2 regions of the Senegalia sp. (in: firmicutes) genome follow, and region 1 is predicted to be linked to the other one. Evidence: predicted binding sites of a transcription regulator. Region 1 holds the regulator's gene; the other holds the start of a gene.

Evidence for each region. The regulator Rex, encoded in region 1, represses fermentation and respiration genes when NADH is low (regulators of the CRP and FNR family bind a similar motif). The targets are predictions, from matches to a motif close to ATTGTTAANNNNTTAACAAT.
Region 2: a site for Rex is predicted at 2,657-2,676, ahead of ACTHUW_RS05705 (DUF1002 domain-containing protein). Genes of this name have one in related genera too.

Annotation. Positions count from the first base shown of each region.
Region 1 covers NZ_JBQCYD010000065.1:64-4,286, reverse strand. Annotated here, with positions in the region: gene abc-f (ribosomal protection-like ABC-F family protein) at 1-1,581, opposite strand, end outside; gene ACTHUW_RS11910 (redox-sensing transcriptional repressor Rex) at 1,797-2,426, shown strand; gene ACTHUW_RS11905 (sigma 54-interacting transcriptional regulator) at 2,468-4,213, shown strand.
Region 2 covers NZ_JBQCYD010000015.1:24,342-28,564, reverse strand. Annotated here, with positions in the region: gene ACTHUW_RS05720 (cation:proton antiporter domain-containing protein) at 1-164, shown strand, start outside; gene ACTHUW_RS05715 (superoxide dismutase family protein) at 217-702, shown strand; gene ACTHUW_RS05710 (DMT family transporter) at 709-1,608, opposite strand; gene ACTHUW_RS05705 (DUF1002 domain-containing protein) at 1,712-2,575, opposite strand; gene ACTHUW_RS05700 (hypothetical protein) at 2,758-3,084, shown strand; gene ric (iron-sulfur cluster repair di-iron protein) at 3,126-3,827, opposite strand; gene ACTHUW_RS05690 (FprA family A-type flavoprotein) at 3,853-4,223, opposite strand, start outside.

The DNA of each region.
Region 1 (4,223 bases):
TCCTAAAAATTCTTCTACTCCATCACTACTTAATTCTAATATCTTATCTGTAACCTTATTTAGGAAATATCTATCATGACTTATTACAAAGAGAGTACCTGTATAATCTATAAGTGCATCTTCTAATGATTCTTTTGAATCTATATCTAAATGGTTTGTAGGTTCATCCATGAGTAATAGATTAGCTTTTGAGAGCATTAATTTCATAAGAGTAAGCCTCGCTTTTTCTCCACCACTTAAGGTAGAAATTTCCTTGAATATATCATCTCCTGTAAATAAGAATCTTGCAAGTAAACTCCTTATAGTGTAATGGTCAAAAAGAGGGTTTTCATCCCAAATTTCATCTACAATTGTTTTTGATGTATTTAAATTTGTTTGCTCTTGATCATAATATGCTGGATTTACCTTGTGACCAATATTTACTAGGCCACTATCTACCTTCACTTTGTTTAATATAATATTAAAAAGAGTAGTTTTTCCTACACCATTTGGACCTATTAATCCTACTTTTTCTCCTCTGTAAATATCAAAGGATATATTTTCAAATAATTTATTTTCTTCAAAGGATTTGGATACTTCTTTGATTTTTAATACATCATCTCCACTTTTTACTTTGGGTTCAAATCTTATTTTAGAACGTCCATCTAAAGATGTAGGTTTATCTAATACATTTATTTTATCTAACATTTTTTCTCTGCTTTTAGATTGTCTTATAGCTCTTTTTCCACCTAGGGATAATTGCTTTATCTTTTCTTTTTCAGACTTAATTTCCTTCTGTTGATTTTCATAATTTTTGGCTTGCAATTCAAGATTCTTTTTTCTTTTTTTCATATAAGTACTATAATTACCATTATATATTTCTAATTTTTTATTTTCTAATTCAAAGATCTTTGAAGCGGTAGAATCCAGAAAATATCTATCATGACTTATGATGATTGCTGCACCATTATATTCTTTTATATATTTTTCAAGCCAATTTATAGCATCTATATCTAAATGGTTGGTGGGTTCATCTAGTAATAATAGATCCGGTTTTTTAAGTAATAATTTTGAAAGTAAAACTCTTGATTTTTGTCCACCACTTAAATTGTTTATTGGTTTATCAAATTCATCTTCGGAAAAACCAAGGCCTTTTAGGACTCCTCTGATTTCGCTTTTATAGCCATATCCATTTTTTTCGCTAAATTCCTCTTGTAGTCTAGAATACTTGTTCATAAGTTCTTCTATATCAAAAGTATCATCTTGGCTTTTTTCACTAATTTCTATTTCTAAGTTTCTTATAGTTTTTTCTAATTCAATAATATATTCAAATACATTTAAAGCTTCATCATATACTGAATTATTACTATCAAATAATGTATTTTGTTTTAAATAACCTATTTTAGTATCATTTGCAATATGGATACTACCACTATCAAATGAGATTTCATCTATCAATATTTTAAACAATGTAGTTTTACCAGCACCATTTAAACCTACTAGTCCCACTTTTTCTTGTGATTTTACTACAAATGATATATTTTCTAATATTAAATCACCTATATATGATTTGTTTATATTACTAGCCGATAAAATTATCATAAATTTCACTCCTTATTTCTCATTCTATTATATATGATAATTATTTTTAAGTACAGATTTTAAAAAGGTAGAAAGATGGGTATAGTATTAAAGTGATAAAATTTTGATTAAGTTTGAAAAATCTAGTATAATGATTACTATGTGAAATTTGACGAATATTGACGACATGTTATATAATTGACACATAATAAAATGAAGAATTGAGAGGGATAAGAATGAAAAACAAGAATGTTTCAATGGCTGTAATAAGGAGATTACCAAAATACTATAGATATCTTTCTGAGCTTTTAGATAATGATATTAAAAGGATTTCATCAAAAGAATTAAGTAAATTAACAGATTTTACTGCTTCACAAATAAGACAAGATTTAAATAACTTTGGTGGCTTTGGTCAGCAAGGCTATGGCTATAATGTAGAGGATTTACAAAATGAACTAGGGAAGATACTAGGTCTAGATAAGAAATATCGTTCTATACTTATAGGTGCAGGTAATTTAGGTCAAGCTATTGCAAATTACAGGGGATTTTCAGATTCTGGATTTGAAATATTAGGGATATTTGATAAAAGTCCTAAGGCAATAGGCATGGAATTAAGAGATGTTAAAGTAAAGGATACAAAAGAATTGGCAGATTTCATCAAAGAAAATGATATTGAAATAGGTATAATATGTACACCTAAAGAAGGTAGCCAAGAAACAACAGATATTCTAGTTGAATCTGGCATTACAGGGATTTGGAATTTTGCTCCAGCAGATTTAAAGGTTCCAGACCATGTAACTGTTGAAAATGTACATTTAAATGAAAGTTTATTCACATTATCCTATCTTTTAAAGGGAAGTAATTAAGGACCATCTAATAGATGGTCCTTTCTAATATGGAGGTAATCATGAAAGTTAGAGATGTAATGAGTAAAAATCCTATAACTATAAAAGAAGATATAAAAATAGTTCAAGCTGTAAAAATAATGAATGATAATAAGGTAGATGGATTACCTGTATTAAATGACAAGGATGAACTAGTAGGTTTGTTTTCCAAAGAAAGTTTGTATGAAGCTATTTCAAAGATAGATATAAAAGAAAAAGTTAAAAGTATAATGACTAGAGATATTAAATGTATTCATGACTATGAAGATACTGAAAAGATGTTTGATATGAATATAGGAAGAGTTCCTGTTATTGATGATAAGAATAATTTAGTTGGGATAGTTACAAATACAGATTTATTAAAAGCTTACCATAATAGAAATAATATAATAAACAAAAAACTTAATACAGAAAAAAACTTGACAGGAACATTAAAAACAATATTAAACAATGCATATGATGGTATTGTACTTATAGATGAAAATAGAAAAATAAATATGATAAATAATTCTTATGCAAAGTTTTTGAATGTAGATAAGGATGAAGTCATAGGTAAAGATGTTACTGATGTAATTGAAAACACTAGACTTCATATAGTACTTGATACAGGTGAATCTGAAATAGGTGAGATACAAAAAATAGGGACACATAAAATTGTAGCAATGAGAATCCCAATAATTGAAGATGGCAAAGTAATAGGTGTTATGGGAAAAATCATGTTTAGGGATATAAATCAAGTAAATACTCTTGCAAAAAAAATAAATAGTATGGAAGATGAATTAAAATACTATAAGAAAGAACTTATAAAGGAAAGAAGGGCAAAGTATTCATTTGAAAATATTCCATCAAATAGTCCTTCTATGAATAAGGTTAAATCTTTTGCTCAAAAAGCATCTAAAAGTAATTCTACAATACTTATAGTTGGAGAAAGTGGAACTGGAAAGGAACTTTTTGCTCATTCTATACACAATGCTAGTCCTAGAAAATTAAAGCCTTTTATAAAGATGAACTGTGCTGCAATTCCTGCTGATTTATTAGAATCTGAATTATTTGGTTATGATGAAGGTGCATTTACTGGTTCAAAAAAAGGTGGAAAAATAGGTAAATTCAAATTAGCAGATGGTGGAACCATATTTTTAGATGAAATAGGAGATATGCCTTTAAATATGCAGGCAAAAATCCTTCGTGTCTTACAAGAAAAAGAAGTTGAACCTATAGGTTCAAATACTAATTATCAAATAGATGTAAGGGTAATAGCTGCAACTAATAGAGACCTAGCTAAAATGATAGTAGATGGAGAATTTAGGGAAGATTTATACTATAGATTAAATGTAATAAAACTTGAAATTCCACCTATAAGAGAAAGAAAAGAAGATTTAGATATTTTAATAGATGTATTATTTGAAAAACATAAGGGTGATGTCGGTAAGTATGTAAAAGGTATATCAGAAGATGCTAGAAATATACTCAAAACTTATCATTGGCCTGGTAATGTACGTGAACTGGAAAATATATTAGAAAGAGCAATAAATATAGTTGATTCTGGTTGTGAAATAGAAGTGATGCATTTACCTGAATATATTAGAGGTAAGATTGAAAAAAATGAAGAAACTAGTTTTTCTCTAAAAAAAGCAGTTGAGATAACTGAGAGAAATACTATATTAAATGCATTAGAACTTACAAATGGAAATAGAGTACGTGCATCGGAAATATTAAATGTAAGTAGATCTACTTTATATGAGAGAATGGAAAAATATAAAATTAAATAAAAAATTCTTG
Region 2 (4,223 bases), on a different contig from region 1:
ATATACCAAAAGCTACAGTACAAGCAGCAATAGGAGCAGTTCCACTAACTCTTGGGGTTGAAGGTGGAGAGTTGATACTTGCAATGGCAGTATTATCTATAATTATAACAGCACCACTTGGAGCAATAGGTATCAAACTTGCTGGAAACAGATTCCTAGAATAAAAATGGTATCATTTATTTATATCACCTCATATTATAATATGAGGTGATATAAATGTATTATGATTTTGCAATATCTAATATTAAAGGTGGTCCCCTAAAAAAAGATATAAGGGGATATGTTAGTTTAAAGAAGGTAGAGGGAGGAGTTATAGTTTGTGCCCATGTCTATGGATTACCAAAATACAAAAAAGGAAATAATAAAAAAGACCCCATAGGGCCTTTTGGTTTTCATATACATGAAGGAGAAACATGTGCTATAGGTGATAAAAATGACCCCTTTAAAGATGCAAAGGGACATTTCAATCCTAAAAAAGTTCCTCATGGAAATCATGCAGGTGATTTTCCTGTGTTAATAGCTCATGACGGATTTGCAGGAATGTGCTTTTTCACCAATAAGTTTAATATAGATGAAGTTATTGGCAAAGCCATTATAATCCATGAAAATCCAGATGATTATAGATCTCAGCCAGCAGGTGATGCAGGCAAAAGACTTGCATGCGGTATAATCAAGCCTATGTACAATAAAATGAATTGGTAATAAAAATTAAACCTTTTTAGTGATTCTTTTCTTGCTTAAGAATTGCCATTTAGTTTCTGCCGTTATTATACCAATAAATATAATAACACTACCTATGACCATTTTAATAGTAAATAGTTCTCCAAGTAAAAGAATAGAAAAAAGTGTTCCAAATACAGCTTCTAAACTCAGTATGATTGCTGCATGTGTAGAAGTTGTATATTTTTGTGCTACAGTTTGTATCAAAAAAGCTATTAATGTACTTACTCCACCAAGATAAAGAACAGTAAACCAACCCTGACCTGATATTTCTAAATTTATAGGTTCAAAAAGTATTGCAATAATAATAGAAAATATTGCTGCAAAAATAAGTTGCAATATAGTAAGTACTATAGGATCATGTTTTTTTGAGAAATGTCCTATAGATGTAATATGTGCTGCAAATAATAGAGCACATAAAAGTGTAAGTAAATCGCCACCATTTAAACTTACACCTCTTTCAAGAGTTAAAAATGCTATTCCTATAAGTGTTATAAATGTAGCTAATATTTCTAAATTATGTGGTTTTCTCTTACTTATAAACCAAAATAAAAAAGGTACCATAACTACATTTGTAGCAGTTAAAAATGCTTGTTTACTTGCAGTAGTAAATTGAAGCCCTACTGTTTGTGCTGCAAATGCACTAAATAAAAAAAATCCTACAATAGCCCCAGCTATTATATCAGATTTATTTATCTTTTTAAATTTCTTAAAAAAGACAATGCTCATTAAAATAGAAGCTATTATAAAACGCATAGAATTCATAAACAGTGGAGTTAGTTCATCCAAACCATTTTTAACCACAACAAACCCACTTCCCCAAATAATCGCAACTACTATAAGTGCCATATCAGCATATAAGCTTTGTTTCTTGTTAAGTTTAACCATTTTTCTTTACCCCCAATTATTATTCTTATTACTATCATATTATATAACCATAGAAAAGTACATTAAAAAAACCCTTGAGAATATATATTCTCAAGGGTAAATATTAATTAAATATGCTGTTGAAAAAATCTTTTATAGCTTCTATTATTTTATCAATAAAAGATCTTGCTTCTGGATTTTCATCTAAGGCATTATCTATCTTATCTCCCAATCCTTTAATTTGATTCTTTATTTCATTTAAATCCAAATCAAGTCCAGATATCTTATCCATTAATTCTGATATACTATTAATTTGTTCCTCAGTTAAATTAATATTTAAATCATTTGCTTTATCTTCTACAACTTCTTTTATTTCATTTATATTTGTAATATTATTGTTTATAATATAAATTTTAATGTCATTTATTAATTCTGTAGCTTTTTCTTTTCCTATATCTTCATCTTTACCTAGTTCAGAAGTTTTTGCAAGTTCTTCTGATGCTATTTCTTTTTCCTCTTCTGATATCTTTTCACCAGATAAATCTTCAAAAGCCTTTATTATACCAGTAAGAGCAGCAGTACCTGTAACTTTCATAGGACTATTTACTTTTACCTTAGCATCCTTTATCCCTACTGTCACTAGAGCATTTTTATACATTTCATCCGTAACCCATGTGATATTATTACTATCTACTTCTATGCCCTGGCCTTCTTCAAGTTTTTCTACATATACAGAAGACAATGCCCTGGTACCTATTATACTTTCATCAATATGTTCTAGGAAGTATTTTCTCTCCTCTTCATTTGTGACTTCAATAACTCTAACATCTTCATCTACACCAAAGTATTCTTTCATCTCTTCCTTTTGTGCATCAGTTAAGTTTGCTCCTACACTAACTACTCTGTCTCCTGTAACTGCATCACCAAAAGCAGTTGATGTAAACACAAATGTGAGTATCAAAAGTAAAGCTATAATTTTCTTATTCATAAAAACAACTCCTTATATCTTATTTACATGTATTATACCATAATAGAAATCTTTTAATCTATATTTGTATTTATATTGAAATATGTTATTAATATTACAAAGTTAAATTTTCATTACATTCTGATAATTTACGGTTCAATATTCTTTTAAAATGGTATTATATTATAAAGGAGGATTATATTATGAAAAAATATGGAGCTCTTATAGGATTAGCAACATTAGCCTTAATTGAATTTATATTTTATTTAAATGGTGGAAAAGATAATTTAGAAATATTCTTTTTTGTATGGTCAATAGTTTGGTTAGCAATGATTCTATTTGGACTATTTAATACATTTCAAAAAGGAGGTACACACAATACTGCAAGCCCCATAGGTCATCCCAATGATTTTTTAGTTAACTCTCAGCTAAAAACAAAAGGTAATGTAACAAAAAATTCACTTACTACAGTTTTTCTATTAGTATTTTTACTAGGACTTAATTTAATAGGATATTTAATATATATGTAAAAGTTAAAAGATGATTCCAGCTGGAATCATCTTTTATGATTTTATTTAAGTCTTTCAAACAATATATTATTCTCTAAATGAATATGCTCAAATAAATCTTTTTCTATTGCTTCAATCTTTTCAAAAGTTATTTCATAAGTTCTACAGCCATCTGAAGGCAACTTATATCCATCAGTTAATTTTCTCATTTCCTTTAAAATATCTCCTGCTGCTTCATGTTCTGACTCTGTTTCTTCTAATACTTTTAAAGCTTTCTTTCTATTTTCTTGTGTTGGATCATTTTCATATTTTTTAATCATAGGAAATAGTAATTCTTCTTCTTTTATTAAATGCTCTTCTATTTCAGCCTTTAAGCTATTAAATAATTTGTGTAGTTTTGATAATTCTTTTCCATGGGATACATAGTGTACTTTTAATATTTTTGAAAGTAATCCTTCAGTAATAGGCATCTCTTCTTTCATAAAAGTATGATGCTTATTAACTACATAATCAATTTGTTCTGCCATTGTTTTTTCTTTAAAGTTGTCACTACTTTCTATCTCATCTTTCATTTTTTCATATTCACTATTTAATCTATCTAATAATTCTTTCTCATCTACATCTTTTTCATCTATAGCTATGCTAAGTGCCCTATCTCCACCACAGCAAAAGTCTATCTCATAATTCATGAATATATTTGTAGCTCCTGGAAATATTGTTGCTATTTGACCTATTCTCATATCTTTATTTATAATTTTTTCCATTAGAATCTCTCCTTAAATTATCTAATTATCCAACTAAAATATCTTTTATTACTCTTGATGACAATTTTAATTCTTCTATTTTTTCTTCATCTGGATTAAATTTAACCCTTATAGGAAATTTAATATCATCCATTCCTGTAGTCTTAATCACATATGAACTATCAACTAATTTTATGTCAGTCTCAGCTAAATAATCTTTTATAACTTCTACTGCTTCTCCACTCCAACCATAAGAACCAAAAGCAATGCCTAATTTTCCATCTAAATTTATAGTTTTTATTTCTTTTAATACTTTTTCAATTCCACCTACCATATCAGCATATCTTGTAGAGCTTCCAAAGAATATTGCATCAGCTTCTTCAATTTTTGCTTTTACTTCATCCATATCTACATCTT